DNA from 4 places in the Vibrio azureus genome. Region 3 is predicted to be linked to each of the others. Evidence: predicted binding sites of a transcription regulator. Region 3 holds the regulator's gene; each other region holds the start of a gene.
What was found. Region 3 encodes CRP, which controls carbon source genes, mostly activating them, when cyclic AMP is high. Its sites were predicted from a motif close to TGTGANNNNNNTCACA; they were not measured.
Positions count from the first base shown of each region.

Region 1: a site for CRP is predicted at 5,260-5,275, ahead of rppH (RNA pyrophosphohydrolase). Genes of this name have one in related genera too.
Region 2: a site for CRP is predicted at 7,469-7,484, ahead of cdd (cytidine deaminase). Genes of this name have one in related genera too.
Region 4: a site for CRP is predicted at 4,495-4,510, ahead of udp (uridine phosphorylase). Genes of this name have one in related genera too.

Region 1 is NZ_CP018616.1:506,079-514,400, reverse strand. It holds gene BS333_RS02460 (thymidylate synthase) at 1-669, opposite strand, end outside; gene lgt (prolipoprotein diacylglyceryl transferase) at 679-1,500, opposite strand; gene BS333_RS02450 (sulfite exporter TauE/SafE family protein) at 1,539-2,330, opposite strand; gene ptsP (phosphoenolpyruvate--protein phosphotransferase) at 2,333-4,579, opposite strand; gene rppH (RNA pyrophosphohydrolase) at 4,589-5,107, opposite strand; gene mutH (DNA mismatch repair endonuclease MutH) at 5,725-6,402, shown strand; gene BS333_RS02430 (DUF6482 family protein) at 6,470-6,781, opposite strand; gene BS333_RS02425 (NADP(H)-dependent aldo-keto reductase) at 7,070-8,104, shown strand; gene BS333_RS02420 (hypothetical protein) at 8,311-8,322, opposite strand, start outside.
Region 2 is NZ_CP018616.1:1,283,117-1,291,438, reverse strand. It holds gene BS333_RS05945 (outer membrane beta-barrel protein) at 73-714, opposite strand; gene BS333_RS05940 (L-cystine transporter) at 1,223-2,608, shown strand; gene BS333_RS05935 (hypothetical protein) at 2,699-4,153, opposite strand; gene sbcB (exodeoxyribonuclease I) at 4,876-6,297, shown strand; gene BS333_RS05920 (CidA/LrgA family protein) at 6,339-6,710, shown strand; gene BS333_RS05915 (CidB/LrgB family autolysis modulator) at 6,712-7,389, shown strand; gene cdd (cytidine deaminase) at 7,540-8,322, shown strand, end outside.
Region 3 is NZ_CP018616.1:2,804,502-2,812,823, forward strand. It holds gene BS333_RS12760 (phosphoribulokinase) at 1-778, shown strand, start outside; gene crp (cAMP-activated global transcriptional regulator CRP) at 1,019-1,651, shown strand; gene BS333_RS12770 (DUF1338 domain-containing protein) at 1,795-2,604, opposite strand; gene astD (succinylglutamate-semialdehyde dehydrogenase) at 2,827-4,284, opposite strand; gene astA (arginine N-succinyltransferase) at 4,313-5,332, opposite strand; gene BS333_RS12785 (aspartate aminotransferase family protein) at 5,453-6,664, opposite strand; gene BS333_RS12790 (aminodeoxychorismate/anthranilate synthase component II) at 7,073-7,660, opposite strand; gene BS333_RS12795 (ExeM/NucH family extracellular endonuclease) at 7,835-8,322, opposite strand, start outside.
Region 4 is NZ_CP018616.1:1,018,645-1,026,966, forward strand. It holds gene BS333_RS04835 (NAD(P)/FAD-dependent oxidoreductase) at 1-992, shown strand, start outside; gene BS333_RS04840 (CBS domain-containing protein) at 1,196-1,615, shown strand; gene BS333_RS04845 (zinc/cadmium/mercury/lead-transporting ATPase) at 2,038-4,353, shown strand; gene udp (uridine phosphorylase) at 4,605-5,363, shown strand; gene BS333_RS04855 (DUF1887 family protein) at 5,500-6,660, opposite strand; gene BS333_RS04860 (methyl-accepting chemotaxis protein) at 6,846-8,322, opposite strand, start outside.

The DNA.
Region 1 (8,322 bases), 730 kb from region 3:
GTAAATGTGCGCGTTAACCAGCTTATGATAGGCTTGACCTGCTTTTTTACCTGTTATCTGAGCCATAATCGCCAAGAACACATAGACTTGAACCATATTAAAGTTCAATCCAAGTGGGACATCACAAGAACGCTGAGTACTATTTAGATACAATGTATCCCCAAGTAAAGAAAAGTGATGACTGTACATACATGGCCTTAGGCATCCCATATGAAACTCGCCAGGGTTATAGAAATTGAGAATCTCACCTCTATCATCCACTCCACGAGTCAAGTCATCGACAATTTTACGCAGTTGATCGACATGACCGCCATCTGGCTTTGCCCAAGCACGACCTTGAACACCGTAGACTCGGCCCATATCATCTTCGCCTTTACGGTGCTTATTATTCAGCCATGCTTGATTGAGGTTGGCATTCGCATCCCAAGTTTTTGTCCCAAGTTGACGAAAATCTTCGGCATTATCATAACCACGAATATAGCCCAGCAGCTCAGCAACCGCAGCTTTCCAAAAGCTTTTACGCGTTGTCACTAATGGAAATTGGTTATTCGCAACATCATAAGTTAGATCGGCGTTAATTACCGTCAGGCAGCGTTTACCAGTTCGTTCATTTTCAACCCAAACGCCTTGGTCAACAATGCGTTGACACAAATCTAAATACTGTTTCACTCCAATTCCTTACTTCTTTTCTGCTGGAACTTTGTCTTGATATAGGCCTCGTTTGTAAGCCCAAATCATCATCAAAATACCCAAAATGATCATCGGTGACGAGAGGATCTGCCCCATTGAAATGTAGTCACCATACAAGCCAAGTTGCGCATCTGGCTCACGGAAAAACTCAATGATGAAGCGGAATGTACCATATCCAGCCAAAAATAGCCCTGATACAGCTCCTAATGGGCGTGGTTTTTTGATAAACCAGTTAAGAATAAAGAACAACACAACACCTTCAAGAAGCATCTCATACAGTTGAGATGGATGACGCGGGACAGGACCACCCGTTGGAAATACAATTGCCCAAGGGACATCGGTCATTCTTCCCCATAATTCACCGTTCATAAAGTTACCCATTCTTCCCATACCGAGACCAAAGGGCACTAAAGGTGCAACAAAATCGGCGACACCAAAAAAGCTGCGGCCATGTCTATGCGCATACCAGAACATCGCCGTAATGACTCCAAGCAATCCGCCATGGAATGACATGCCACCTGTCCATACTTTGAACAAATAAAGAGGGTCGGCTAGGAAAAGATCAAAGTTGTAAAAAATAACGTAGCCAACACGTCCACCAATGACAACGCCAAGAAAACCTGCAAATAACAAATCAGAAATTTGCTCACGAGTCCAACCACTACCAGGCTTATCTGCACGACGGTTTGCTAGCCATAACGCGAACATAAATCCAATCAGGTACATCAACCCATACCAGCGGATAGAAATAGGGCCAATAGAGACTAGAACAGGATCAATATTGGGAAATTCAAAGTAGCCCTGAGACATAAATTATTCTCTTCTTATTAATAGTTAACGGGTGCACTTTACAACAGCATCGCTGCTGCAACAAATATCAAAAATACTGCAAATATCTTTTTGAGCGTCGCTGTTGGCAAATGAGTCGCCATTTTAGCCCCAACACGAGTTGTCACCATGGATGCCATAGCGATCGCCAATAAAGCAGGTAAGTAAACATAGCCAAGGCTATAACTGGGTAAGTCTTCGACTTGAGCGCCATGTAAGACAAATCCAATCATTCCTGAAATAGCAATCATAAAGCCACATAAGGACGATGAGCCAACAGCTTTTCGCATCTCTATACCATGCTTGTTCAAAAATGGTACCGATAAAGAACCGCCACCAATCCCTGCTAAGCTTGAAATAACGCCAATTCCGGCACCATATAACGTGGTCACTGTGCGGCTTGGCATCGGCTTAGTATGCATGGCTTTAATCGAATAGAGCATCTGGAACCCAAGAAATAAAACAATGATTCCGAAGATTTTGGGTAAGTAATGAGTAGGAATCCATTCAGCGATATTCGCCCCCAAAAAACCACCGAATACCACACCGGGAATCAGCCATTTGACCACGAACTTATCGACATTACCAAGCGTCAGATGATTAAAAGCAGATGAACCCGAGGTTACGATAATACTGGCTAATGAGGTCGCTAAAGCCATGTGCATGCTAAGCTCAACGCTCACCCCCATAAGAGGAAGCAGATATAACAGAGCGGGAACGATGATCAGTCCACCACCGATGCCCAATAGGCCTGCCATAATTCCGACAAATCCACCCAACAACAGCAATAGGAAAAAAAGAGAGATGGTCACTGTTACTTTTTACCCGCACGAATGAAGCCTGCAAAGCCCTGCTGGACAAAAAAGTCATTCATCATTTGATGAATTTCCAATCCATAGGAACAGGACATAGCTTGCTCTGCCAGCTCGGTTAATTCTTGCTGATGGCTTTTACGAATTAAATATTTGACCTTAGCAACGTTAGACATGTTCATACTCAAACGGGTGTAGCCAAGGCCTAATAACAATAGTGCACCAAATGGGTCCCCTGCTAACTCTCCGCAAATACAGACCGGGACTTGATATTGGTGACAGACTTCGCGAATCTGCTTCAAGGCCAATAATACAGCAGGGTGCATCGATTCATAGACATCAGCAACACGTGCATTATTTCTGTCGACTGCGAGTAAGTATTGGGTAAGGTCATTGGTTCCAACAGAGACAAAATCGACACGATGTGCAATAGCAGGCAACAGATACACCATAGATGGAACTTCGATCATCACGCCAATTTTCGGCATGGGTATCCGCTCGTCGATCAGTATGACTTCATTGTAAGCTTGTTGAATCAACAGCAAAGCATCATCAAATTCTTTAATGCCCGAGATCATCGGCAGCAAAATACTCAAATTACCGTGTTCTGCACTGGCTCTCAGCATCGCGCGTAATTGGATCAAGAAAATATCAGGATGGTCTAGCGTAAAACGAATCCCGCGCCAGCCTAAAAATGGATTATCTTCATCAATCGGTAAATAAGGTAAAGGTTTATCACCGCCAATATCTAATGTACGCATGACCACATCTTGCGCAGCATAGTGTTCAAGGATTGTGCGATACTGCTGGTATTGTTCATCTTCTGAAGGAAAGTGATGCTGAAGTAAAAAAGCAATTTCTGTTCGATACAATCCAACCCCATCGACACCACTATTAATGGCGCTATTGCTGTCTGCACTTAGCCCTGAATTTAGCATGATTTCAATATGGCAGTGATCTTGTGTGATCGCGGGTAACTCAAGATCTTGGTTCACCATTGCGAACAGTTCAGACTCTTCGCTGATCAAGCTACGATAAGCCCTTAATAGCTGACGATTGGGCTCAAGATGAATCTCACCCGTATAGCCATCCACAATCCCCTGCTTTCCATTGACCTCACGAGTATCAAGCCCCACTCCCATGACGGCAGGCACTCCTAAAGCACGTGATAAGATTGCAGCATGTGAGTTTACCGCTCCCTCTAATGAAATCACGGCTAATAAATGTTGCTTTGGAATCGAGGCTAATAACGTTGCGCTTAACTCATTTACCACTAAGATCACGGGCCGATCAATCGAAACCTGTTCTTGTTCACTGTTTTGTAAAAAGTAAAGTAACCTTTGCCCCAGCTCTCTAATATCCTGAGCTCGTTCCCGTAGGTAAACATCCGACATGCGAGCAAAACGGTTGGAGTAGGTTTCGACAACTTGGCGTAACGCCCAATCTGCGCGATCTCCTTTTTCGATCTGTTTTTTTAGATCACCGCGTAACATGGGATCATTAAGTAAGTGAGTAAAGAGATCAAAAATAGCCAACGCTTCTTTATTGATTTCACTGTCGAGCTTCTTGCGCATACGACGAAAGTCATTCACTGCTCGCTCAATTGCAATCGCCAATAGCTCGTGCTCTCTTTCTTTATCGAGCGCTGAAGCGGGAAACACCTCATGCAAATTAGGCTGTGAATCATCAAACCAAAGTTCACCGATTGCCACGCCTGTTGACGCAGGAGCTCCTTTAATCACAGACGGCTTAGAGCTTAGTTGCCACTGCCCTAAGCTTTGAGCATGGGCAATTAATACAGCAAGCTGTGCAGACAAGGTCACCAAAAAAGACTCTTCCATTTCACTGAATAAACGAGGCTCTTTTTGCTGAATAACCAGAACACCTAAGACTTGTTTACGATAAATAATAGGCGTAGCAAGGAAAGCGTGATAAACCTGCTCCATCAGTTGAGGAAAAAACTTGAAGTCAGGATGAGAAGAAGCTTCAGCCAGATTAAGTGGCTCAGCACTGCGCTTAACCAACCCCACCAAACCTTCATTGAAATTGATATGAATGCTATCGTTTTTGAAACTCAGCCCTTGAGTTGCCATCAACTCAAGGCGTTGCTGCTCTTCATTAGCAAGGTAAATAGTGCAACATTCAGTGCAAAGGGCAGTACAAGTCTCTTTCACCAATACATCGAGAGCTTGATGTAAATCGTCGACCCTAGAGACTTTCTCAACGACTTCCCTTAGCTGACTGAGCATATTAATCCTCTATCTACGTTGCTTTTTTCGTTTACCTTTCGCTTTACGTTCTCGAAAAGGCATTGCCATTGATGCAAATTCTTTCATCGCACGTCGGTAGACATCACGCTTAAAAGACACAACTTGCCTAACCGGGTACCAATAACTCACCCAACGCCAACCATCAAATTCAGGTGACTTTCCACGTTGCATATTGATATGTGATTCATCACAGTCTAATCGCAGCAGAAACCATTTCTGTTTTTGGCCGATACAAACAGGCTTAGAGTCCCAGCGTACTAATCGTTTGGGTAGCTTATACCTCAACCAATGACGGCTGGTTGCGATGATCTTAACGTCTTTTTTCGTTAGACCAACTTCTTCATATAGCTCCCTAAACATAGCTTGTTCAGGAGTCTCACCATCGTCAATCCCACCTTGTGGAAATTGCCATGAGTGTTGCCCGTATCGCTTAGCCCAGAAGACCTGACCATGGTTATTACATATCACAATACCAACGTTAAGTCGGTAACCATCGCCATCTATCACTGGCTAACCTCTATGAATAATTTTTTATTACTATGATTTTTCCACATATCCCCATTACTAGCAAACTTACTGGTGTGATATAAGCAAGATTTATTAGCTTTAGAACAATTTTGGATATCTTTTAAGCACATATTGTTTTATCAACATCTCAGTGAGAGATAGCCCACATTTATTCACCTTTTCTGTGAATAACTTTGTGCAGAAAGTGATATCAACAGAAACTTAAGAGAAAACACTCCGAATAAAAAATCATTTCAAAGCAAAGGATTAAAAAATAAGTAACTGTTTTAAAAAACAAAAAATAAAAACACCTGTTAATATGATCTTATTTTTTTCGATGATCTTTTAACCAAAACCAGATCGGTCAAAGATCGAACGATTCTATCTTTATCCACATAGAACAAGTATAACTTTAGTACATCTCAATAAAATCAAGTAAAAAACACTTTAAAAAACCTGTTTATTCATCCAGCTTAATGAAAAGTGTATACATTGATTTATCTGTCTGTGGATAACATGAGGATGGATCTTTTAATCACCAATATGATTAAAAGATCAGCAGAGAAGTGCATAGAAATTTGTTAGTATATGAACTGTAGATCTTAAGCAACGACGATATGAAATCAGAACCAAAATCCGAAGCTGAATTAATGGCTCGCGCACAAGATATGGCAGGTATTACTTTTGCAGAGCTCGCTGAAGAAGCAGATATGTGTGTGCCCGAAAACTTAAAGCGCGATAAAGGTTGGGTTGGTCAACTACTTGAATGGCATTTAGGTGCTCCAGCAGGCAGCAAACCACAGCAAGATTTTCTTCATCTTGGTATAGAGTTGAAAAGTATTCCTATCAGCCACACTGGGAGGCCACTTGAGACAACGTTTGTTTCTGTTGCTCCTCTCGTTGGTGTACAGGGACTCACTTGGGAAACCAGCCACGTTCGAAATAAGCTTTCTAGAGTTCTTTGGATCCCTGTGGAAGGAGAACGCGAAATCCCACTAGCGGAAAGACGCGTGGGTAATCCACTGATATGGTCCCCCGATCATGAAGAGTCCATGATCCTCAAAAATGATTGGGAAGAATTGATGGAAATGATCGTCTTCGGGCAATTTGAAAAAATTTCTGCAAAGCATGGTCAAGCACTGCATCTACGCCCAAAGGCGGCGAATTCAAGAGCCCTCACCGAAGCCTATAACGCCAATGGCAAACCGATTAAGACATTACCTAGAGGCTTTTACCTTAGAACGCAGTTTACTGAAAAGATCTTGAGAAAGCATTATATTGCTAAGCAAGAATAATAAACGGCTAGAGCAAAAACATCACAGAATACTTATTCATTGATCCAAGATACACGTGATGAGCTTGTTAGTGTGTGGCCAGTGACATTTCAATATCACAATAAGAAGCCAATCCTTCACTGCCAAACTCATCATAAGCATTATGGAGCCTTAAATAAGCTTTATCGATACCCAACCTGAGCAATTCTTGCTTAACCAATTCTAATGAACCGAAATGCATCGGGCCATCACCATCTTTAATTGGCTCAAGTTGATGTTTATATTCCACTGCTAATAGATAATTGGTGACATCGGAACAACCGATAACAAAAACTTTTGGTATCCTATATGAGCTTTTGTGTTGACCATGTAACCACATGTCGAGTTGATGCTTCTGCATATCGCACCTCCATCACAAGATTTTTAATTATAGTCACGTTATTAGCAGCTTTCGAGTTATCGCCAATTTTAATTTTAAATCATTTGCGGTAATGGCGAAAAAACACCTATATTGTATACCCAAGCAACCTCAAGATGCCGTGTTCACTGAGCCTGACATTGGCTCTCATTCGCAGCAACGATTCGTAGATATACTGATTCAACTATGAAAGAGGTTGGCTTTGACGCTCACTGCCGATAACTTGCCATCATGCCTGCTCTGAAGGTAACGCACTTTCAAGGATGTAAAATGCAATATACAACTCTGCCACACTCCTCCCTTGAGGTCAGTAAGATTTGCCTTGGTACTATGACATTTGGAGAACAAAACACTGAGCTGCAAGCTTTTCAGCAGCTTGATTTTGCTTTAGATCACGGCGTCAATTTTATCGACACCGCTGAAATGTACCCAGTACCACCCAACAAAACCACACAAGGACTCACTGAACAATATATTGGCCATTGGTTATCAAAAAGCGCCAAACGAGAAAAAGTGGTACTCGCAACGAAAGTCTCTGGACCTAGAAGCGTCCCTTATATTCGTGAAGATATGAGTCTTAATCGCCGCCATATTCATACTGCAATCGACGATAGTCTAAAACGTTTACAAACTGACTATGTCGATCTGTATCAATTGCATTGGCCTCAGCGCAGTACCAATTGTTTCGGTCAATTGAACTACCCTTTCTCAGATCTTCAGGAAGAAGTGACCCTGATAGAAACTCTAGAAGCTCTCAACGATTTAGTTAGGGCAGGGAAAGTTCGCTATATTGGCGTTTCGAATGAAACCCCTTGGGGTGTGATGTCATTATTACACCTCGCAGACAAGCATGATTTACCAAGAATTATTTCGATCCAAAACCCATACAACTTACTTAATCGCAGCTTTGAAATCGGACTCTCAGAAATAAGTCATCATGAAGGCGTGCAGCTACTCGCATATTCCCCTCTCGCTTTTGGGTGTTTAAGTGGTAAGTACCTCAATGGCATGAGGCCCGAAGGTGCTCGTTGTACTAAATGGGAACGTTTTGCTCGTTACTTCACTCAACAGGGCTTAAATGCCACACAAGCCTACGTAGACTTAGCCCATAAGTACGCCGTCGATCCTGCTCAGATGGCTTTAGCTTTTGTGAATCAACGCCCATTTGTTGCTTCAAATATTATTGGAGCCACTAACCTAAAGCAGCTAAAGTCAAATATTGAGAGTATCGACTTGCACTTAAGTGAGGAACTATTAAGTGAGCTTCAAGCGATCAGCACTCTTTATTCGAATCCTTGTCCGTAATATCCCCAAGTAACCTCACGACGTTTGGTTATTTACAACTTGGAAGGCAAAGGCTGATAGAAGAAAGAAAAGAATAGAGAGCAGAGATAAGAAAGAAAATAAGGCTGACTTGATTAAGTCAGCCTTAATGCCCAAATTAATCATGTATATGAATATACCCAAGTGACCTCAATATGCTTGGGTATACATGTCAATTTGGGCCTTATTTATGTCATTAT
Region 2 (8,322 bases), 1.5 Mb from region 3:
AAAAACTAAGTTGGGGTGAGTAAAAAAGTGACAGCAGATATCTGCTGTCATTTAAAAGCTGGTTATTTGATTTTAAAATTTGTAATCTAAACCAATATAAGCACTTTGGGTTTCAAAGTTAACGGACTTTTTAGTGCGGAACAAACTAGGTTTAACATCAAAATCTACGGATGCAACGCGGTAACCAACTGATATAATAACTTTTGTGTTAAACTCGTAACCAAGTTCAAGACCATAGTTATACCCAAAACCTTCAACATTATTTGCTGTATAGTAGCTATTCGTATAACCTACTGAATGACTATAAACAATACCATCTGCTGTCATACTTGTAAGTCCAGCGATCGCCCCCAAGTATAAACCACTCCCATTAAAATGATATTTAGGCTTCACATTTAGATTAAATGCATCCATGTCCACATCCGAGCTACAACGCACATAATTGTAATTTGAATAACAATAAGCTCCATTATCATTTGTAAAGTTGCCAAGATGAATATATTCGGCTTCAATATCAATCGAAAAATTATCATTAACTTTAATATTTCTTCCCGCCGAAATACCAACTCCAGTAGCAGAATCTAAATCAAAATTTGATTCGATATCTAAATTACTATTCAACACATCCACGCCAATGTACCAATCACTTTTAGCTTGTGCCGCGACTGATGAGAAGGCTGAAGCAACAGCCAAAGTTAATACTATTTTTTTCATTATCATTCCATGCTCATTATTAATTAAATGATTTAGGAAAAATTTTATAGATTTCAGTAACACCAATCAACAAAAAATACTTAAAATCAATAATTTAAATTAAATTTCATTGAAATAAAAAATATAAAGAGATTATTTCCATTAATAAAAACACTTTATTTAATCTATTATTTAAAATAAGTTTCAAATTAATCAATTCATGAGATTTGGTGCGTTTTTAGTTACCAGATATCACTTAATCTGAATGCCCCATAGCAGTGCAAAAAACTATGATATTCGATTTAGTTCTATCTAATGCGTGTTTTATCGTTTAAATGCCATATGCTTGGGAGTATCTTACGGCAATGGCTTCCATGTACTCAGAGCCGTTACTGAACTGAAGAGATAGCAAAGCATAACAACTTAAGATAAAACCTTTCCTATGCTGCTCAACAATCCCAATAAACAGTACGCAATCTGAACAAAGCATGGATTAAGTTATTTTTGGTTTGTTTAATAGGGTTTACTTATGCAGCTTGCACTTATCCTTTCATTGGCATTATTTGCTGCCAATATCTTGTTTATTTTCTATCAACAACAGAAACAACACTCGCTTTCTAGATTGGTTTTACTTGGCCTCATTACCGGTTCACTTTTTGGTTTTGTCCTGCAAATTTTTCATGGTGAAGGCAGCCCAATGATTGCAAAAACCTTGCAATGGGTTGCGATAGTCGGCCAAGGCTATGTCGGCTTGTTAAAAATGATCATCATGCCACTGGTACTGATTTCTATGATCGCGGCAGTGGTAAAACTCGAGAAAGGCAGTTCATTGGGAAAAATCTCAGGGCTTACCGTTGCCATTTTACTTGTTACAACAGGAATTTCCGCGGCTATCGGTATTTTTGTGGCGACCACGTTTGGTCTGTCCGCTGAAGGATTAACGGAAGGTGCCCGTGAAGCTGCTCGCATGGCCGCCTTAGAGACTCGCGCAGATACTGTCAGCAATCTAACCATTCCACAAATGCTAATCAGCTTCATTCCGACTAACCCATTTTTGGATCTGACTGGTGCTCGCTCCACTTCCATTATCGCTGTGGTTATTTTTGGTGTGCTCACAGGGATAGCGGCAAGAAAAGTCATGTTAGAGCAGGAAGAGCTTTACTCTCCTATCAAAACCTTTGTCAATTCAGCGCAAGCCATTGTAATGCGTCTGGTCAAGATGATCATGGCGCTAACGCCGTATGGTATTGCAGCTCTGATGGCGAAAGTCGTTGCGACATCTAATATGGCTGACATTTTGAACTTACTTAGTTTCATCGTTGCTTCATACGTGGCAATTGCACTGATGTTTGTTATCCATGCGCTGTTAGTCTCTCTTTTTGGTGTGAACCCAGTGAGCTATTTCAAAAAGATTTGGCCAGTTCTTACTTTTGCCTTCACATCACGAAGCTCCGCTGCCACTATTCCACTTAACGTTGAGGCACAAATTGATAAACTCAATGTACCACCAGCGATTGCTAATCTGTCTGCTTCATTAGGTGCGACCATCGGTCAAAATGGGTGTGCTGGTATTTACCCTGCCATGCTCGCAGTAATGGTGGCACCAACGGTTGGTATTGATCCATTAAACATTCACTTTTTGTTATCACTGGTCGGTATCATCATGATCAGTTCATTTGGTATCGCTGGTATTGGTGGTGGTGCGACTTTTGCGGCTCTAATTGTCCTGCCTGCCATGGGGCTACCTGTGACCATTGCTGCACTGCTTATATCAATTGAGCCACTGATTGATATGGCTCGTACCGCATTGAATGTTTCTGGCTCAATGACCGCGGGAACCATAGTAAGTCGTATGCTTAAGCCTTCAGAGCAACAACAAGAAAACAAGGCTAGCGAGACAGAACAAATCGCCTAACTTCACCCATTACGCTTGAGTAAAAAAGAAGCCGATAGACTTTCTATCGGCTTCTTTGTTCTCAGAGATTGGTATCAGTGTTGTAAGGTATTACATGTTCTTCACTTTACAAATGAACTGCTTCTGTTCAGAGTTTTTATTACCCATATCTTGGGAAGACCAAAACAGCCCAGAAGGTAAAATGCGTTTGTCATTTAAGTTCCAAAGGTCATCAAGATTGGTTAACGATGCATAAAGCTTATCTTTGCAGTAAACCATGGCTTTTTTCAAAGGTGCTTTAAAAGGTTTCTGTTTCTCTTCTTCTGGCATCACGTAAAAGTGTTCACTGTCGTGATAAAGAATCGTGTGTGTCGGCCCCTTCAGTGATTCTAGCTCCGATTCATCCACGCCAATACTGGTTAAGAGAGAAAAGTTAATTGCATCGAAGTCTGGTAAAGGTCTATCTGAAGACTTTTCTGAACTCTGTGATGTTACTTGAGCGAGAGGTTTAGGTGCCTTGAGCGTTTTAATCGTCGGTTTAGTTAAAGTTTCTTGCTTGGAGCTCCTAGCCTGCACCTTAGAAGTGCTGGTCTTGCTCGCCGTTTTGTTTTTCGACGCTCCAGAGAAACTGAAGTAGTATTCATTTTCTGTGTAAGGTGTGGCTTTAATTGATTCTCGCTTTGAGCCATTTTCGGCAACGATATCAATGACACCAACAAAAGTGCCCCTGTATTCAACAGTTTTACCTTCACCCGCAAAATCACTATTCACGTAGTACTTAGTGTTTTCACTGTTCGACTTAAAGACTAAGAAATGCTTATTCAGCCCCAGTTCTTTACGGACAACTTTATCGGTTTCAGTAGTAAATGGCTTCGTATATTTTGCGCTTGCCACATATTTTAAGTGCCCTTGCATGTCCAAAGAAGCATTGACCACTTCAAAGTCTTCAACTTTAAGTCCATTTGAATTGCCCATTTTGAGTAAAAACGCCTGTTCCATTGCTGATAGATTCCTTTCTACACAACGGCTAATACTGTCTGATGCATTACATGTGATGGTTCCGTCGCTTTTGTGGCTATAGGCAATAGAAGAATCATTAATTAACCTGGATTTAATCTCACGATATAAATCTAGAATTTGTTGATTTTTATTTTTCTCTAAACTTAATACTGATGCTTTTAACTTTTCGATATCTTGATGAATAGTCGTAAATTTGGCTTGATTGATTTGTAATTCATCATTGAGGATTTTTATAGAATAGGAGCTTTGCTTTAAAGACTCTATCAAATCATCATTAGGTTGACCTGACATAAGGTCTCTTTGCATTAACTCTGAACCATCAATAATGTAGGACTTATAATCGTCGATTTTCTCTTCTAAGTTGCGGCTTTCTGATTTTGTTTTATTGTAATCTTTGGTGAGCTTTTCAATATTTGTCGCTTTGAATTCTTTATCAAAATTTTCGTTAATTTTATATAATTGACCTTCCTCTGAACCGCTTAGCACACCACCAGCAACAGAGGTAGAAATAAAAAACATCAAGGGTAGCATAGCGATTTTTTTCATTGTTATTTCCATATAAACCATAAAATCTGCCAATATGTTAAATCTAGCATGTAATCAGTCTGAATCAAGAAGTTATGTTTGTTTCACTCGTACAAATCTAGGTTCAAGCTAGGATTCGACTGTGACTTGCAATGATAAATGCGTTATCAATCACAAACCCGTATTCTATACCTTAACGATCTTTAGGTGTTTGATTCAGAGCAACTTCTGATTTACCTCTTGCCGCTTTAAACTTTGTATTCTTTTGTGGGTTTACCTTGCATTCTTTAGGCTGAGGCTGGGGATCAGATACTTGCCTTCAAGAATACGTTTGTTCTTTTCGTTGTATCGACACCAATTCTGAATGTGATGTTTTCTTTAGATGATATTTTTGCTATAAGTCCTTCACCGTCATTCAGTTCTGTCGGGCCGCTATATCCGCTCGTTTTGTTGTGGCTTTTAGCTGCTTGTCTGTGATGCTCTGGTTGTCTGACTTAAAGTGGGACGCAGCACTTACAAAATTTGAGTTGTCTGACGCAAGAAGTCGGCTCAGTGAAAGGCTCCCAAAGGGCCAGCGACCCTAACTCTGAGACTTTGTTAACGATTCTCAATGTAGAACCGTTATATCTTCGAATCGATGCCGCGCCTGAGAACTAAGGTCATCTCGCTGAACGCAGCACTTTGAGGTTACTTGGGTATATACAAGATAAGCTTTGAAGAATAGCGAACAAAAAAGGAAACCCATGAACAATACCGAACAGCCTACATTCTTCTTCTTTGATTACGAGACTTGGGGAACCAGCCCAGCAAAAGATCGTCCAAGCCAATTTGCTGGTGTGCGTACTGATGAAAATTTCAACATCATTGGCGAACCACTGGTGATCTATTGCCAACCTCCTGCTGATTACTTGCCTTCCCCAGAGGCTGCTCTGATTACTGGTATTACGCCTCAGAAAGCATTAAAAGATGGCTTACCTGAACCGGAATTTATCGCAAAGATCCATGCTGAACTTTCTAAACCAAACACCACCAGCCTTGGTTACAATAGCATTCGCTTTGATGATGAAGTTACACGATATACTTGCTACCGTAACTTTATCGACCCGTATGCTTGGAGTTGGCAAAAAGGCAACTCACGCTGGGATCTGCTTGATGTTATGCGAGCCTGCCATGCATTACGCCCTGAAGGCATCGAGTGGCCTGAAAACGATGAAGGCTTTACCAGCTTTAAGTTAGAACATTTATCCGTCGCGAATGGAATAGAACACAGTAATGCACACGATGCGATGGCCGATGTTGTTGCGACCATTGAACTAGCCAAGAAGATTAAAGCGGCCCAACCTAAGCTGTTCGACTACTTCTTTTCTATGCGTCACAAACGTAAGTTGAATGAGCTGATCGATATCGTCAATATGACTCCGCTTATGCATGTATCTGGCATGTTGGGCCGGGAATGCCAATATACGAGTTGGATCGTTCCAATCGCGTGGCATCCTACTAACAATAATGCGGTGATCACGGTTGATCTCGCTAAGGATCCTCAGCCCTTACTTGACTTGTCCGCTGATGAGTTGCAACAGCGCCTTTATACAAAACGAGAAGATCTTGGTGACTTGTTACCCGTCCCTGTCAAATTAGTTCACCTTAATAAGTGCCCTATTTTAGCGCCGGCCAAAACACTCACCGCAGAAAACGCCGAGTCCATTGGTATTGATCGCCAGCAATGCCTAAGTAACCTTGCTACTTTACGCCAGAACCCTGAAATTAGAGATAAACTCATCCGTCTCTTTTCAATCGAGCGAAAGTTTGCCAAAAGCGATGATGTAGACACACAACTCTATGATGGCTTCTTCTCTCCTGCCGATCGTGCCGCCATGGACATCATTCGCGAAACCGATCCCAATAACCTAGCGGCACTCGATATTGAGTTTGCTGATAAGCGTATAAAACCGCTGCTGTTCCGTTATCGTGCAAGGCACTACGCCAATACATTGGACGAGCAAGAGCAGCGACGTTGGGCACAGCATTGCCGAGAAATCTTCGAAAGCCAGATTGAAGATTACATGCTAAATTTAGAAAACCTAGTTCATGAACATGAAAGTGACGACAAGAAAATCGCGCTTCTCAAATCCGTGTATCGTTACGTAGAAAGTCTGGCTTCTTAGATTCCTCCAACACAAAATCGAGGGTGCTGAGTGTATTTGGCATGAAACATCGCTTAAAAAAACTGGTTCATTTACTGATTGCTCTGCTAATTATTAGCGGAGCACTCGCCATCGGTAATTTTCTTCAATCACTAACAAACACTTCTATTCCCGGAAGTGTTATTGGCATGCTGGTGCTATTTTTCTCAATGGTATTTGGTGTGATTAAAGCGGAATGGGTCAAACCTGGCGCAACTCTATTCATTCGCTATATGATCCTGCTATTTGTACCAATCAGTGTCGGTCTGATGCAACATTTTGATATGCTGATTAATAATGCATTACCGATTTTAGCAAGTGCCATAGGAGGGTCACTGATCGTCTTAGTCAGCTTGGCTTGGTTATTAGAGTACTTGCTTAAGGATAATCGCTAACATGTGGTTACTTGTTACCATTTTGGTATTCTTTACTGCTCGTCATATTGCAATAAAGATCAACAAACCGTTTGCTAACCCACTTTTGATGAGTCTAGTGGTTTTGATTCCGATCTTGCTCTACTTTCATATCCCTTATGAAACTTACTATCATGACAACCGCTGGCTCAGTGACTTACTGCAACCTGCCGTTGTTGCTCTGGCTTATCCTTTGTATGAACAGCTACCACAAATCAAATCTAAATGGCGAATCATCCTGTTAGCCTGCACTTTAGGTAGTGTTATGTCGATGATCACTGCGACTTTGATTGCCGTGGCCTTCAAAGCAGATATCGGCTTAATTGCCAGCCTTATCAGTAAATCAGTCACCACTCCAATAGCGATGGAAGTATCACGTCATTTGGGAGGAGAAGCGGCTATAGCTGCCATTCTTGTATTAATTGTTGGTCTATTTGGTGCCATACTCGCCTATCCAATATTTAATTTAATCGGGATCAAACACCCAATTGCTCGGGGCTTAACCATGGGGACAGTATCGCATGCATTAGGTACCGCAACTTGTGCAGAAAAACAACCTTCTGATGCTGCTTATTCCTCTCTTGCCTTAGTTTTGTGTGGCATTATCACGTCAGTGCTTGCTCCAAGTATTTTTGGTCTTGCCGTTTGGCTATCTCAGTAAACCGTAACCAAACGCAAAGTAGCGAACATGTGTGAAGTGCCTCTAATTATGTAACATAGAAAATATTTACAAACATTAGCGTGATCTTAATCACGGATTTTTCTGTTTCATCGCCTAGAATATCCTTCCATGCACTAACAAGGACTCCAAATGAATAGTCGCGTTGAACAGGCATTAGCAAATATTCCTGAGCCACTTTCTAGCCACCTTGCTCCGATCGTTCAATCCAACGATTTTGATGCAACTATTTCCAAAAAGCAGTTTGAGCAATTACTTTCTTTAACTCACCTATCCGATAAAGAGCTTCGTCTTGCTCTTCTCCCTATCGCCGCTGCTTTTTCCTATGCCCCTATTTCTAATTTCTATGTCGGAGCAATCGCTCGAGGTTTATCAGGAAACCTTTATTTCGGCGCTAACATGGAATTATTTGGAGTTCAGCTTGGTCAAACCGTGCACGCAGAACAGTCTGCAATAAGCCACGCTTGGATGAAAGGTGAGCGTGGTTTAACTGACATCACCATCAACTTCAGCCCTTGTGGTCATTGCCGTCAGTTTATGAACGAAATCTCAACGGCTAAAAACCTCAAAGTGCAACTTCCAGATAGTGACGAAAAACGACTTCACGATTACCTACCTGAAGCATTTGGGCCGAACGATTTAGGCATAGAATCAGGCTTGATGTCAGAGGTCGTGCATTCCTTTACTTTTAAAGACGATAATATACTGCTTGAGAAAGCGGTAGATGCGATGAACATGAGCCACGCTCCTTACACAAACAACTTCAGTGGCCTTGCCATTGAGATGGCCTGTGGTCGTGTGTTCTTAGGCGCTTATGCCGAAAATGCTGCATTTAACCCAAGTCTACCTCCTTTACAGGTCGCGCTGAGCCAAATTATGCTGGCTGGCCTAAAATTTGATGGCATCAAAGCGGTC
Region 3 (8,322 bases):
GATGAATGTCAAACCAGCTTGGGTCGAAGGAGATAGTTTCCACCGTTTTACTCGTCCCGAAATGGATGTTGAAATAAGAAAAGCCCGAGAGCAGGGCAAACACATCAGCTACTTTGGTCCGCAAGCCAATGATTTTTCCAGCTTAGAAGAGTTCTTTCGTCAATATGGCAAACAAGGAATCGGCAGTGTGCGCCGCTACCTCCATACGTTCGATGAAGCCGTTCCCTATAACCAAATGCCAGGTACCTTCACGCCTTGGCAAGATTTACCAGAAAACAGCGATGTCATGTTCTATGAAGGCCTTCATGGCGGTGTTGTCGATGGCGAAGTCAATGTAGCTCGTCATGTCGACTTTCTGATTGGAATGGTCCCTATCGTGAACTTAGAGTGGATCCAAAAGTTTGTTCGCGATACTCGTGAGCGCGGCCATTCACGAGAAGCCGTCATGGATTCCATTGTTCGCTCTATGGATGACTACCTAAACTACATCACCCCGCAGTTTTCTCGTACACATATTAATTTTCAACGTGTCCCCACTGTCGATACTTCGAATCCACTAAATGCCAAAGGAATACCAAGCTTGGATGAAAGTTTTGTCGTAATCCGCTTACGTGGCATTAAAAATGTCGACTTTCCTTACCTGCTAGCAATGATAGATGGCTCATTTATGTCGCGCCATAACACCATTGTCGTCCCCGGTGGTAAAATGAGTTTTGCGATGGAATTAATCGTCAGACCCATCCTACAGAAGCTGATTGAAACCGGAAAAATTGGCTAAAAATATGGCTATTTAGGTGTTTACTTTTCACTCCGTGATCATGTGCACAATTTTGCGTAAAAAATAGCAGGAATGACGCGATTAAAATCAAGAAATCAAACTCGAAAAAGGATACTATTTCCTGTAGAGACACAAGATAGCTTGCAGCATAGAAAAAGAGTTCTTATTCTAGTAGGCCAACGACACGCTTAGCTAAAATATGGACAGCGCAAGCATACCCTGCAGAGGAAGTGAGATATTATGGTTCTAGGTAAACCTCAAACCGATCCAACATTAGAGTGGTTTCTTTCACACTGTCATATTCATAAGTACCCATCAAAAAGCACGCTAATTCATGCGGGCGAGAAAGCGGAAACTTTGTACTACATAGTCAAAGGTTCCGTTGCTGTGCTTATTAAAGACGAAGAAGGCAAAGAAATGATCCTTTCTTACCTCAACCAAGGCGACTTTATTGGTGAGTTGGGCTTATTTGAAGAAGATCAAGAGCGTACAGCTTGGGTTCGAGCTAAGTCTCCTTGTGAAGTGGCTGAGATTTCATTTAAGAAATTCCGTCAGCTCATCCAAGTCAATCCAGATATTCTGATGCGTCTTTCTGCACAAATGGCACGACGCCTTCAGGTTACTAGCCAAAAAGTGGGTGACCTTGCTTTCCTAGATGTGACGGGTCGTATCGCTCAAACGCTGCTCAACCTTGCGAAACAACCCGATGCGATGACGCACCCTGACGGCATGCAAATCAAGATCACACGTCAAGAAATCGGCCAAATTGTTGGCTGTTCTCGTGAAACGGTCGGTCGTATCCTGAAGATGCTAGAAGAGCAAAACTTGATTTCTGCTCACGGTAAAACCATCGTGGTTTACGGAACTCGTTAATCCATAATCGAGTACTAAATCAACATGCAATAAAGTAAAAGCCACTTCATTAGTGGCTTTTACTGTATCTTAAACATCTGAAAGTCAACTGGGTACCTTCGTTGCTATCCCTTCACACCCTAGCCTACGAAGTGAGTAAGCAATTACTTATCCATATGAACTTTGCTGTCGGTACTTTCAAATATTTTATCTGCTGAGGCTGCTACAAACCCTGGGTACAACTTACCATTTTCCATTGGATAGCGCTTAGCAAACTCATAAAAACCACCCGGAACCAGCTCAGTGCCCTCGATGAACGTCACTGGGACTTTATCCGCCATCGTTGATGATTGTTCTAAAAGGACAGCTGGCGTGCCTTTTACTTCGCCCCCACTTTCATTAATAGTAAAACCCGATTGGCGTAAATAATCGTTTACTTGCATCACTTCATGATACTGACTTAATTGATTAACACTGACAGTGAAATGATTGGCACCATAGCCGTGAGCTGCCAACCAAGAAGCATATTCACTTTCCTGTGCTAACGTTTTAAAGTCTTCATAGCTGAGGTCCCACAAGCGGCCACCATAGAGAAATTCCGGCTGGGTCAACTGAGTGATATCAACCTGTTCAACCAGTTTATGCACGATGGCTTGTAATTGCGCAGAACAATCATTGACTTTCAGTTCACTAATAAACACCTTTGGTTGCTTTGGATCTGGATGTTCAAAATGGGTTGCAATCAGTTTTTTACTTTCAAACACATAATCTCCACCAGGCAAATAGCCAACATCTAAAAATGGCTGAGCTAAGGTGGCAAGTCCTAAAGGAGCAACATCAAATGTCCGCAAAGCAATATGATCATTAATCAATGGTTCATTTTCTTGCAGAAGTTGGTGAACTTTCGCCGCGGAGGGACAAAGACGATGAATATAATCTTTCCATAAGGAATCAAATAGCACATCGGGCGTCATGATAGCTCCTGTTATCAAATAAAAGTTAAGAAAAAAGACAAGCCATTGGTTTACTTCCCCCTAAGGCGAAAAATGGCGATCAACCTGTGACGTTTTACTTGGCGTTATTGATTGAAGAAATGTACAACGACCGCCAATTGAAAGCAGTTGGGGTAAAGAAGATTTCTGCGCTTTCAACACGCAACCAGCCACTTCACCCCATTTTCATTACTTGTGAATATTTTACAGTTCGATACCAGGACTCAAATTAGAAGGCAGCACACACTCCTGCCCTTCCATTGACGCCATCGGATAAGCGCAATAATCTGCCGCATAATAAGCACTGGGTCGTAAGTTACCCGAAGCCCCAGGTCCTCCAAATGGCGCATCACCACTGGCGCCCGTAAGTTGGCGATTTCGGTTAACGATACCGGCGCGAATATGGTCAACGAAATACTGCCACTCATCGTCATCGCTAGAAATCAATCCTGCAGATAAACCAAAACGAGTGTCATTGGCTAATGCTACCGCCGTTGCAAAACCATCGTAACGCACGAGTTGTAAGAGTGGACCAAAGTATTCCTCATCAGGCAATTCTGCGACGTTAGTGACATCGATGATACCAGGGGAAACAAACGCAGCTTGACCGGCTTTCGCTTCAATAAGGCTCCGCCCTCCTAGCGACTGCAAACGAGCTTGAGCTTCAAGAATATGCTGCGCGGCAGCAACTGATATTTGCGGCCCCATAAAAGGAGCAGGCTCTGCGAAAGGTTGATCAACTTTAATATTCGCCGTCGCTTGAACAAGTTTATTGATGAGCTCATCCCCTCGTTCACCGAACGGAATATATAAACGACGCGCACAGGTACAACGTTGGCCCGCACTAATAAAGGCAGATTGTATGATGGTATAAACCGTTGCATCTAAGTCATCATAATTGTCCGTGACAACCAACGGGTTATTACCCCCCATCTCTAGCGCCAACATTTTCCCTGGTTGACCAGCAAATTGACGATGTAAATGATGTCCGGTATTGGCACTGCCAGTAAACAAGACACCGTCGATGCCTTTTGCTTCTGCTAAAGCAATCCCCGTTTCTTTCGCTCCTTGGACTAAATTAATCACCCCTTTGGGCAAACCGACACTTTCCCACAACTTCATAGCCAACTCACCACTCCATGGAGTTTGTTCTGAAGGCTTTAAAACCACAGTGTTACCTGCCAATAATGCAGGCACTATATGACCATTAGGTAAGTGCGCAGGGAAATTATAAGGGCCAAACACGGCCATCACTCCCAAAGGGCGATGACGCAGCACAATTTGGTTACCGCCCGCTTCTCGTGACGACTCGCCTGTTCGTTGATGATAAGCACGGATTGAGATAGCAATTTTGCCCGCCATCGCAGCAGCTTCTGTGCGAGTTTCCCACAAAGGTTTACCCGTTTCTTTGGCAATCACTTCAGCAATCTGTTCACTGTGCTCTTTTACTTTTTCAGCAAATGCCAACACTATCGCTTCACGTTCACAAAATGGACGCTTTTTCCACTCTAACAATGCTTCGCGAGCAGCAGCAACGGCTTGTTCAACTTGCGACTCTGTGGCGCTATGACCTTGCCAGATCACCTCTTGATTATACGGAGATAGAGAGGAGAAGTGCTCTCCCTCACCCTGCACCCATTCACCTGCAATCCAATGTGTCATGCGTTTTATCCTTACATTCTTTGTTCAATTACTGAGGTAGAAAGCGGACAAAGTCCCCTTCTTTGACCATCAATACGGCAGCAACTTCTGAGGAAATAATCACGGTCTCGCTCTCCGTGTCGAACACCGCTTTGGTCGCTGTTGCTCGAAAGTTCTCAAACGATGTATTCGCGATCAAAAAATCTTTGCTACTGGCATGTTCAGATATCTGTACCCGTGCACGATAAGAATGACGTACCGATTCAATATTGCGCCTATCACATTCCATGGTTGGACCGCCGTCGAAAATATCAACGTAGCCGCGATTGGTAAAACCTTCGTGCTCTAATAGTTTCAACGCAGGGCGCGTATTATCGTGTACTTTACCGATAACCGCTTGAGCCTCAGGGCTGAGTAAGTTGATATAAATCGGGAGCTTAGGCATCAGATCTGCAATAAAGCCTTTTTTACCTATCCCTGTTAGATAATCGGCCAAAGTAAAGTCAATCGAGAAAAAATGCTCTTGTAACCACTGCCAAAAAGGGGAGTTACCGTCTTCATCAGAAACGCCGCGCATTTCGGCAAAAATCGTGTCGGAAAACCGTTCGGGATGCTCAGCCATCATGAGAAAACGACATTTAGACATTAAACGTCCATTTAATCCCTGACGGAACTTTTCACGAAGAAAAAGCGTACAAATTTCGCTATTACCTGTGTAGTTATTACCGAAAGTCAGAAGCTTTACGACATTATTGACACCCAATTTAGGTGAAGAGTGAACAACCTTGCTGATATGATAAGAGTAAAAGGGCACATCCCATCCGATCGATGCTTCAATCCCTGTCGTACCTGCGACTTCACCCGTGTCAGAATCCACGCCAACCATCAAATAGCCTTCGTCTCCTGCTTCTTTTACATCAGGCTTGGAAAAGCTATATTCCGAGTGTTTAATGCGGTTGGTTAATAGTTCTTCATTAACCGGCAGAGAAGTAAAACCAAATCCCGATTCTACAGCACAAGTGTGTAGAGCTTCGTAATCTGACATTGCAATAGGGCGAACAACTAGCATCAATATTCCCTCCAGATGCAAAAAATCCTAACGATATTGTAGGAAAACGATATTGTAGGAACAGGCCCTCCATCATCAATCCTTGATGGAGGGTTTTCGCTTGATAAACTGATAGCGTGCTTACACGAGTGTAGCGATCGCTTTATCCAGTTTTTCCAAGCCTTGTTCAATTTCTTGTTGTGTAATAACGAGTGAAGGAGTGAAACGAACGACATTGGCACCCGCAACCAATACCATCAGGCCTTGTTTACCAGCAGCAACCAAGATATCTCTTGCACGCCCCTGCCATTCTTCATTCAAAGCCGCACCAAGCAGTAAACCTTTACCGCGAATTTCAGCAAAGAGTTGATACTTCGCATTGATTTTCTCTAGACCTTCGCGAAACATACTTTCACGTTCCAATACACCAGCTAAGACTTCGGGTTTGGCAATTTCTTCAACCACTGCTTCTGCCACCGCACAAGCTAATGGATTACCGCCGTAAGTTGAACCATGGGTGCCCACTTTCATGTGCTCAGCCAGTTTCGCAGTCGTTAACATGGCACCAATAGGGAAACCACCTCCTAGTGATTTCGCTGTGCTTAGAATGTCTGGTGTAATACCTAAACCTTGGTATGCGTAGAAATGTCCCGTACGACCGTTCCCCGTCTGAACTTCATCGAAGATCAGCAGTGCGTTGTGTTTGTCGCATAATTCACGCACTGCTTGAGCAAATTCAGGTGTGGGTGGAATAATGCCACCTTCCCCTTGGAGAGGCTCCATCATAATCGCACACGTACGATCAGACATATGCGCTTGCAGTGCCTCGATATCATTGTAAGGAAGGTGAGTCACGTCACCTGGTTTAGGACCAAAACCGTCGGAATAAGCCGTTTGACCACCGACAGTAACAGTGAAAAAGGTACGGCCATGGAAACCTTGAGTAAAAGCGATAATTTCAGACTTTTCAGGACCGTGAACATCGGCAGCATAACGACGTGCCAGTTTCAGTGCGGCTTCGTTCGCTTCTGCGCCAGAGTTAGCAAAGAAAACTCGTTCTGCAAAACTGATGTCCGTTAGCTTTTTAGCGAGCCTTAAAGCAGGCTCGTTGGTCATCACATTACTGAGGTGCCAAAGCTTGTTCCCTTGCTCGGTCAACGCGTTGACCATGACAGGATGACAATGCCCAAGACAGCTCACCGCAATACCACCAGCAAAGTCGATGTATTCATTACCGTCTTGATCCCAAATACGTGAACCTTGACCTTTTACCGGAATCATTTCCATTGGGTTATAACAAGGCACCATCACGTCATTGAATAAGCCACGCTCTACTTTATTTTCCACTGTCATTGCACATTCCTTCTTGATACGGCACACGAGTAGATAAGTACATTTACTTAGCCACTTAACTAGCAAAGAATATATTGCCTATATGCTACTACGGCATTGTATTTACATTTAATTAACTATTTCAACGGTGATTTATAATATTAAAAAAACAACCACCCTATCCCAAAGCAACAATAATGACTATTTATGCAATACAACACGTGATTAGTGAAGCAATTTTTAAGCAAGCCTGTATAAATCTTAGCGCTTACTGGGCCGACATGATGATTTTTACAGTGGTTTTTGACTCAGTTTTATAGACAGGCAAGGAGTTTGAAGTAAGAAAACGAACACAATAGGAACGAATAGTTTTGCATTCTTTCTAGCAGGCAATAAATATGAAAAAATTGTTAAGAAAAGTGATCGAGATCAGATAGTAGTGCGTTTGAGAAAGTTAGCTAACATCTCATGCCCTTGCTCCGTTTTGATCGATTCAGGATGGAACTGAACAGCATCAATTGGCAAAAACTTATGCTGATACCCCATAATTTCATCTTTACTGCCATCTGGATATTCCGTCCAAGCTGTCACCTCAAGTTGGTCAGGAAATGTACTTTCCTTAACAATCAGTGAATGATAGCGTGTCACAGTAAGAGGGTTCTGAAGGTTGTTAAACACACTCTGGCCATTATGTCGAATACGAGAAGTTTTACCGTGCATCACTTGACGAGCTCTTACTACTTCTCCGCCAAACACTTGTGCGATCGCTTGATGCCCTAAGCACACTCCGAGAATGGGTAGCTTACCAGCAAAATATTTAATCGCCGCGAGTGAAATGCCCGCTTCGTCAGGCGTACCTGGCCCTGGAGAAATAACAAGATGGGTTGGATTAAGCTCTTCAATCCCTTGGATATCGATTTCATCGTTACGTACAACCTTAACTTCCGCTCCAAGCTCACAAAAGTATTGATATAGGTTGTAAGTAAAAGAGTCGTAGTTATCGATGATCAGCAACATAAAGCGTCACTTGCTCCTATCCATTTTTTGTCCGTTTAACCTAAGCTGTCGCCTAAGGCCATTAAGGGCGGTATTTTGCAACACAACGCAAGAAAGGCAAGCATTTATACCCCTGTTGATAATAAAAAAGACCAGTCTCATCTGGTCTTTTTTATTGTATCGTAGTAATCAGTGTTAACGGAATGAGAATCGTCGACGCAAGAAGCCGAGCCCGAGTAGCATTAGTAGAGCACCAAAACCTAATGAACCCGCACTTCGTTTAGGCTTTTCTGCATCAGTACTGCCTTCTGCAGAACCTGCGCCAGAATCCGTACTGCCCTCTTCTGAGCCTGTGCCAGAGTCCGTACCGCCTTCTTCTGAACCTGCGCCAGAATCCGTACCGCCCTCTTCTGAGCCTGTACCAGAATCTGTACCGCCTTCTTCTGAACCTGTGCCAGAATCTGTACCGCCTTCTTCTGAGCCTGCGCCAGAATCCGTACCGCCTTCTTCTGAGCCTGTGCCAGAATCCGTACCGCCTTCTTCTGAACCTGCGCCAGAATCCGTACCGCCCTCTTCTGAGCCTGTACCAGAATCTGTACCGCCTTCTTCTGAACCTGTGCCAGAATCTGTACCGCCTTCTTCTGAGCCAGTTTCATCATCAGGGAAATCTATTGCGATCAAAA
Region 4 (8,322 bases), 1.2 Mb from region 3:
TGGTTACTATGATTGAGAAAATGCGCGCCAAAATTATCGAACTGGGCGGCGAAATTCGCTTTAGCACTCGTGTTGATGATTTGCATATGGAAGACGGACAAGTTACTGGAGTGACCTTGTCAAACGGCGAGATGATTAAGTCGCGTCATGTCGTGTTGGCAGTCGGTCACAGTGCTCGTGATACTTTTGAGATGTTGCATGAACGTGGTGTCTATATGGAAGCGAAACCTTTCTCTGTTGGTTTCCGTATTGAACACAAACAATCAATGATTGATGAAGCCCGTTTTGGTCCTAATGCAGGCAACCCAATCCTTGGGGCAGCAGATTATAAATTGGTTCATCACTGTAAAAATGGACGCACGGTGTACAGTTTCTGTATGTGTCCTGGTGGTACTGTTGTTGCGGCGACCTCTGAAGAAGGGCGTGTTGTGACCAACGGAATGAGTCAATATTCACGAGCAGAGCGTAATGCTAATAGTGCTATCGTAGTCGGTATCTCTCCAGAAGTTGACTACCCGGGTGACCCGTTGGCAGGTATTCGTTTTCAACGCGAACTTGAGTCCAATGCTTATGTATTAGGCGGCGAAAACTATGATGCACCAGCGCAAAAAATCGGAGATTTCCTAAAAGGCCGAGATCCAAGTCAGTTGGGAGAGGTTGAGCCTTCTTTCACCCCAGGGATTAAGTTGACGGATCTTTCTAAGGCTTTGCCTGCTTTTGCAGTCGAAGCGATCCGAGAAGCGATTCCCGCATTTGATAAAAAAATCAAAGGGTTTTCTGTGGAAGATGGCTTGCTGACTGGAGTAGAAACTCGTACTTCTTCTCCGGTTTGTATTAAGCGAGGAAAAGATTATCAGAGCCTCAACCTGAAAGGTTTTTACCCAGCAGGTGAGGGGGCAGGTTATGCGGGCGGCATCTTATCTGCAGGTATTGACGGCATTAAAGTCGCAGAGGCTGTTGCTCGTGATATGGTCGCATCGCTAGCACAATAAGATTCATCAATTCTCAGCCAGCCTCATTTCTACTCTAAGAATGAGGCTGGCTTTTTTGATCTTTATAGCGTGAGTGTTTGAATCAAAACAAAGTTCAATAGAGACAGTCTATGAATAAAATTGCCAATTTCAATTTAGTAAAATTAAGAATTTAGGCGACACTTAACTTAAGAGCAGAAAAGTTGGCTGTTAAGGAGATAAGAATGCACTCACTCAAAGTAAAAGATTATATGACGTTGCAAGCGGTGACTTTCAATAAAGATATGTCACTTACTGCTGCATTAGACAAGGTGATGCAAAGCGTGACACTTGGCGGACCTGTCATTGATGAAAATGAAAAAGTCGTTGGCTATCTTTCTGAACAAGATTTGCTCGATGAACTAGTAAAAGCCAGTTACCATTGCCATGATACCCATACGGTAGAAGAATGTATGCATGATGATGTACTGTCTGTATCGCCAGATATGTCAATTATCGAATTGGCTGACATGATGAAAATTGGTAAGCCCAAAATGTACCCTGTGGTAGACGATAAAGAAAAACTGGTTGGTATGATCACTCGACGTGACGTATTAAGAGCGATAGGTAAGTCATTAAATGAGTGTTTTCAGCACCCAGTTTAAGTGTTATCCCTCCTTTGATCCAAGATTGTTTACGAAGACCGCTTACGACGACTTTTTCGAAAACGATATTAAAGGCGCTGACTCAGGCGCCTTTTTTCTATCTTGAAGCTTATAGCACCATTCATTTCTTCTTGACCTTGGAGCTTACTCCAAGGTTTATAATTAACAACATAGCAATTAATCATGGCTAAGACTGGATTATTTTGAAGCGATTCGTTTGAGAAAAATTATGTATAAATCAAGTTTTGTGAAAATGTCTTGTTGTGACCTTATGTTTCATAAAACAGTATGTTTATGGGTGATTAAGCTATGAACAATCTCGCTATAAACAATCAAGTTATGAGCAATCTGACTATGAAGAGTCTGAGTATCAAGCCATTGGATCAAGATCAAAAAGTATCTCCAGCAAAGGAAGTTGAATTATGTGTACAAAAAACCAAGGGTGTCAATCAAGCAAAAGTAACCCAACCATGAAAAAAGGAAGTGGGGATACTTGCTGCTCAACAACAAAACCTGCAATGACGATCACCAAAGCCACGGCGATAACACCTGAAGGCTCATGTTGTTCAACAAACAGTTGTGGTACTGAGTCTGCTGATGACGATTTGCCCAGCGATGTCTCGAAGAATTTACGTCAGAGTTGGTTAGTATCAGGCATGGATTGCCCTGCTTGTGCTCGAAAACTTGAAAAAGCCATTTCTTCGATTGGAGGGGTGGTGAATGCCAAAGTTTTATTTGCAACAGAAAAGCTGGTGGTCGACTTTGATAACCGATCTTTAGCTCCTGTCATTGAGCAGATTTCACAACAAACAGGGTTTCCTCTTTCTTCAACGGATGCTCCTAAGCCTAAAGTTGCGCATAAAAGTTGGCTGGAAATTATAAAAGACAATATCCAGATCATCGTGATTGCGGCTGCGATGGTGATAGCAGGTATTCTCTCAGAGTCTCACGCTACGATAAGCAATACACTATTTACCGTGACCTGCTTAATGGGTCTATATCCCATCGCGACAAAAGCCATTAAGCTTGCGAAAAGTGGTACACCATTCGCGATTGAAACCTTAATGAGTGTGGCTGCTCTCGGTGCGTTATATCTTGGAGAAATGGCCGAAGCAGCGATGGTTTTACTCCTATTTTTGATCGGAGAAAAGCTGGAAGCTTATGCGTCCTCTCGTGCAAGGAGTGGCGTGCAAGCACTGATGGATTTGGTGCCTGAAACGACCACATTAATTGTTGATGGTCAGCGTAAAGAAGTACAAGCTTCAACGCTTAAACCTGGCGATATCATTGAAGTTGCCCCTGGTGGAAGAATGCCTGCGGATGGATGGTTGCTTGATCAGGTGGCCAGTTTCGATGAAAGTGCTCTCACTGGCGAATCATTACCTGTTGAGCATAACGAGGGCGGGCAAATCATGGCAGGTGCGGTGGTTGTGGATAAGGTGGTGCGCATCGAGGTCACATCTCGCCAAGGAGAAAACGCGATTGATCGTATTCTTCACTTAATCGAAGAAGCAGAATCAAGAAAAGCACCACTGGAGCGTTTTCTGGATAAATTCAGTCGCTGGTATACACCATTAATGATGTTGGTGTCATTGCTTGTTATTGTCACACCTCCTTTATTGTTCGCTCAGCCTTGGGAAACTTGGTTATACCGTGGTTTAGCCATGTTACTGATTGCTTGTCCTTGTGCGTTAGTGATTTCTACGCCTGCTGCGATTACTTCTGGTTTAGCTGCAGCAGCAAAACGTGGTGCATTGATCAAAGGCGGAGCAGCACTGGAATTACTCGGACGTGTTGAGTCGGTTGCTTTTGATAAAACAGGCACCTTGACACAGGGTAAACCACAAGTGACGGATATCATTCCGATTGATGTGCCTGAATCTCAATTGCTGAGCTTGGCGGCGGCCATAGAGCTAGGTTCAAGCCACCCGTTGGCAATCTCGTTAGTGAATAAAGTGCAGCAGCAAGGTATTGTGATCCCTGAAGCAACTGAGAAAACGGTACAGGTTGGTTCAGGAGTCAGTGGCTATGTTGATGAGCAGCATGTACAAGTTATTGCGCCTTCTAAGATCACTTTCTCTATTTCATCGGAAATGGAAGAGCGCATTATTGAAATCGAAGCTCAAGGAAAAACGGTCGTGATTGTCCGTTGTGAGGAAAAGCTGATTGGTCTTATTGCTTGGCAAGATACGTTACGCAAGGATGCACGAGAAGCTGTCGCTGCGTTGAAGAAGTTAGGTGTGAACTCCGTTATGTTAACCGGAGATAATCCACGAAGTGCAGCATCGATTGCCAAAGAAATGGGCATGACTTTCGAAGCGAGTTTGCTGCCAGCCGATAAAGTGCATCATGTTGAGAAAATGTCGACGACACGCACAGTTGCGATGGTTGGTGATGGCATTAATGATGCACCCGCGATGAAGGCATCCAGTATCGGTATTGCAATGGGGGGAGGCACTGATGTGGCACTTGAGACAGCCGATGCCGCCTTGACTCACAATCGGTTGGTTGAGTTACCCGCTATGATCGAGCTCTCTCGGGCAACGTTGAGCAATATTCATCAAAATGTCGCGCTTGCGCTTGGCTTAAAAGGTGTCTTTTTGGTCACCAGTCTATTGGGCATTACGGGCTTATGGGTTGCGGTTTTAGCTGACAGTGGTGCGACGGCTTTGGTGACATTGAATGCATTAAGACTGCTACGTTTTGAGTCAAAGCATATCAAACAAAGCGTGAATTAGGCCGCTGAATTAATTGAAGTACAACAGTAGAGTGAGAAGCAGCAACGAGCAGAGGTGATTGGGTGTGCTTGTAGTTGCACAATAAAAATTGTGATATATGTATAATTTTTTTGAAAAAATACAAATATTACATTTTTCATTTGTGATTATTATCACTCTATATTGTAGTGAGGTTCGCTAGAGTATCTGTTGTACCCAATATACCTATGCGCTTATCGTTACGAACGTTAGGCCACAATAAGGAGCGACTTATGTCTCAAGCTGTTTTTCACCTAGGTGTTACTGAAGCCGATCTTGCTGGCGCAACATTAGCCATTATTCCTGGTGACCCTGCTCGTGTTCAAAAAATTGCGGAAGAGATGGACAACCCAGTCTTTCTAGCCAGTCATCGTGAATACACGTTATATCGTGCACAACTGGATGGAAAACCTGTCGTAGTGTGTTCTACAGGTATCGGCGGCCCATCGACATCTATTGCAGTTGAAGAGCTTGCGCAGCTTGGTGTACGTACTTTCTTACGTGTTGGTACTACAGGCGCAATTCAGCCTAACGTAAATGTTGGTGACATGATTGTGACGACAGGCTCCGTTCGTCTTGATGGCGCAAGTTTACATTTTGCTCCAATGGAGTTTCCTGCTGTGGCTGATTTTGATGTTGCGACAGCGATGAAATCTGCGGTTGAAGAGTGTGGTGCAAAAGTACACATGGGTGTCACAGCTTCCAGTGATACGTTCTACCCAGGGCAAGAGCGTTACGATACTTTCTCTGGTCGAGTTGTTAAGCGCTTCCAAGGCTCAATGAAAGAGTGGCAAGACATGGGAGTGCTGAACTTTGAAATGGAGTCTGCGACTCTGTTGACTATGTGTGCAAGTTCAGGTTTAAAAGCTGGTTGTGTGGCTGGTGTTATCATTAACCGTACTCAAAAAGAAACGCCGGATCATACCACTTTGAAAGAAGCGGAAACACGCTCAATTAAAGTGGTTGTTGAAGCTGCGCGTAAGATGCTGTAGTAAAAAACTTAAGTAAGACTTATTTCTTCGCAAGCAATAAAAAACCAGGCTAGGCCTGGTTTTTTGTAACTTGCGCTGAATACTCAGCATATTGATTGAGGTCAATCGGGTATATACTCAAACGAAAGACGAGCTATTAGAGGTCGTCAGCTCCACCTGCGGCTTTAAACCATTGACCAAGGTGTGTTTTTAAATCTTTTAGCTCGTCAGGCCCGATGAGCGCTAAGCCTAAATCTTCTGCTCGAGTAATATCATTGTGGCGAAGAGGACGGAAACTCACCAGCATGGCACGTGCCTGAAGCCCTCCAAGTAGGTCCCTAAGAGATTCTAGTTTGTAAAGGGTATCATCCCCATCATCTCTCATGCCTTTGGTTTTACACTCAATAATATGGAGTTTGTTGTTTACGACCGTTGCGACATCAAGCTCATTGCGAACTTCGCTTTCACCATGTTTTCGGTATACCTGCACATTCAAAGAACGGTCTTGAATGGTTGGCATGCTATCTTGGATCTGTTTTACAGTGCTATGAACCAAGGTTTCTAACCACTCTCCATTAGAGAATCGGCGGGCATCCTCGTTGATAAATGTGAGGATTCCTTTTTCATAGGTAGCAATTTGGGCTGCAACTAAGTCGCTGAGTAGCATGTTAAGTTCACGATAACCTTGTTGTTTTTCGGATAGCTCAACGTCAAGTCTTTGCTCTTTACGACAGGTAGTTGCCAAGTAATTTAAGGTTGCTAAACCAGGCCCAAGTTCAAGTGCGTTGGATGCCCAACGTTCACCGAGTTGATAGAGTTTATGATCAAGCTGAGGAGGCAGTTCAGTATGATTAAATTCACCACGAGCACCAAAAATTGTTAGGTAATCAGAGATGGTAATATGATCCTCGACTTGGGTATCCTCTTGGCCGTCTGGGTATAACCAGCAAAGTTTGTCGCTATTGGGTTCTACAACAAAAATTGGCCAGCGGTACGTACGAAATACTTCATAAACCGAGAGTAGGCGATGACGTAATCCACAGCTGGCATTCAGCTTAACTTCTTCACCACGATCGTGTAAATCACGAGCTAATTTATGTATTGATTGTTTAATGAGTGAGGTGTTAACGGCGGAAGGGATTTCAAAGAATTCGGTGGTTATACCGCGTTGCTCTAAAACTGTGCTTAAGCGTTCATACATATCGGCTTGATGTTTATCGCCGATGAAGACGATATGTTTACTGACCGTGCGATTATCCAAAAGAGGGGTAACCAATCTCACGGGGTCTTGATCGATGATACCAACATGAACAGCCATAAATTATCCTTTTCATTTTGCTTGCTCAATAAAAGAAGGAAGAAATGAGCAAACCATGATAAGCATATGTAGACAAAGCAGAAGAAAAACAAGGGTAAGCAGAAGAAAATATATACCCAAGCATTTTTAGGTCACTTGGGTATGCTCTGTAAAAAGCAAAAGCAAAAGCAAAAGCAAAAGCAAGACTATAACTTAAACTGGTGAACTAAGGTATTTTGCTGTTGAGCTAATTGAGTCAGTGATTCGTTGGTTTGAGCGATATTCACCATGGCTTGATAGTTTTTATCGGTTAAGCTGTTTATTTCTTCAAGGTTACGAGCGATGTTAGAAGACGTGGTGCTTTGTTCAACTGCAGCTTGTGATATATGGGTGCTCATTTGTCTGATCTTAATGATCAGAGCTTGCAATTCTTCCATGGCACCATTGGCACTTAATGCTTGCTCTACTGACACTTCCATATCACTCATACAACTTTGAATGACTTGACTTGCAGAGTGTGATTTTGATTGTAACGTGCTGATCATGGATTCAATCTCAATGGTTGATTGAGTCGTTTTTGATGCGAGAACACGTACCTCATCGGCGACAACGGCAAAGCCACGACCTTGTTCGCCAGCCCGAGCGGCTTCAATCGCTGCGTTTAGCGCCAGCAAATTTGTTTGTTCGGCAATATTTCTAATAACGTCTAAGATAGACCCGATTTGGCTGCTCATATTTTGTAGTTCTGTTACAGCACATACAGATTCATTTAAGCGTATTTCAAGCTGATTAATCGTCGAAATATTACTGTTCATGATATGGCGCCCTTGGTCAGAAGCCGATTCAACTTGTTGGACCATATTTAAAGTATTTTGAGCACTTTGGGCAACTTCTTGTACGGAATGCGACATTTGTGTCATAGCAGTTGCGACATCCGTCGCTTGTTCGCGTTGTGAATTTAACTGAATTTGCGCTTGAGCTGAGGTTTGTTCATTATCGATGGCGGTTTCAGCCAGTTTTTCGGAAGCATCATTCAGCTTCAACAGTACATCTTGAAGACTATCAGCAAGAGAATTGATATGGCCACTGACCGCACTGAATTCATTGTTATAACGGACCTCTATGCGTTGTTTCATATCACCTTTGGTAAGTCCTTCTAACGCGATTAAAATATGTTTGAGCGGCTCGCGAACTGTGCTTGAAATGTGATAGCCAATCATGACGGCCAACACCATCACCAAAACAGCGATGCCAACGGCTTTTATCACACCCTGATTATAAATTTCTCCAGCTTGGAGCAAAGATTGATTGAGGTTCGTGGTTGCTGTGGTGGTAAATTGCTCCAATACGGTCATACTAGAATCAATTTTTTCGGCTTGATTTGCGATGTTATCGTAGAGAGCTGCGCGAGCAGTTAAATATTGGCTGTATTGATCCAAAACGCCGCCTTTCAAGCCTACATCTTGGGTAAATTGTTTAATTGAGTCTCCGAAAAGTTCTTCAAGCTGCGGCAACTGGGTAACCAGGCCACGAAAGGCGTAGTTTAGATGAGCAACCGTCTTGCGGTTTTTCGCTACCGCTTGAGTGACAACTTCAGGGTCAGAGCTTGCCAGCGCATCCGATGTAATGACTTCAGCGTCTTTTAACTTACTGAAATAGCTTTCCCCCATGACTCTGACCGAA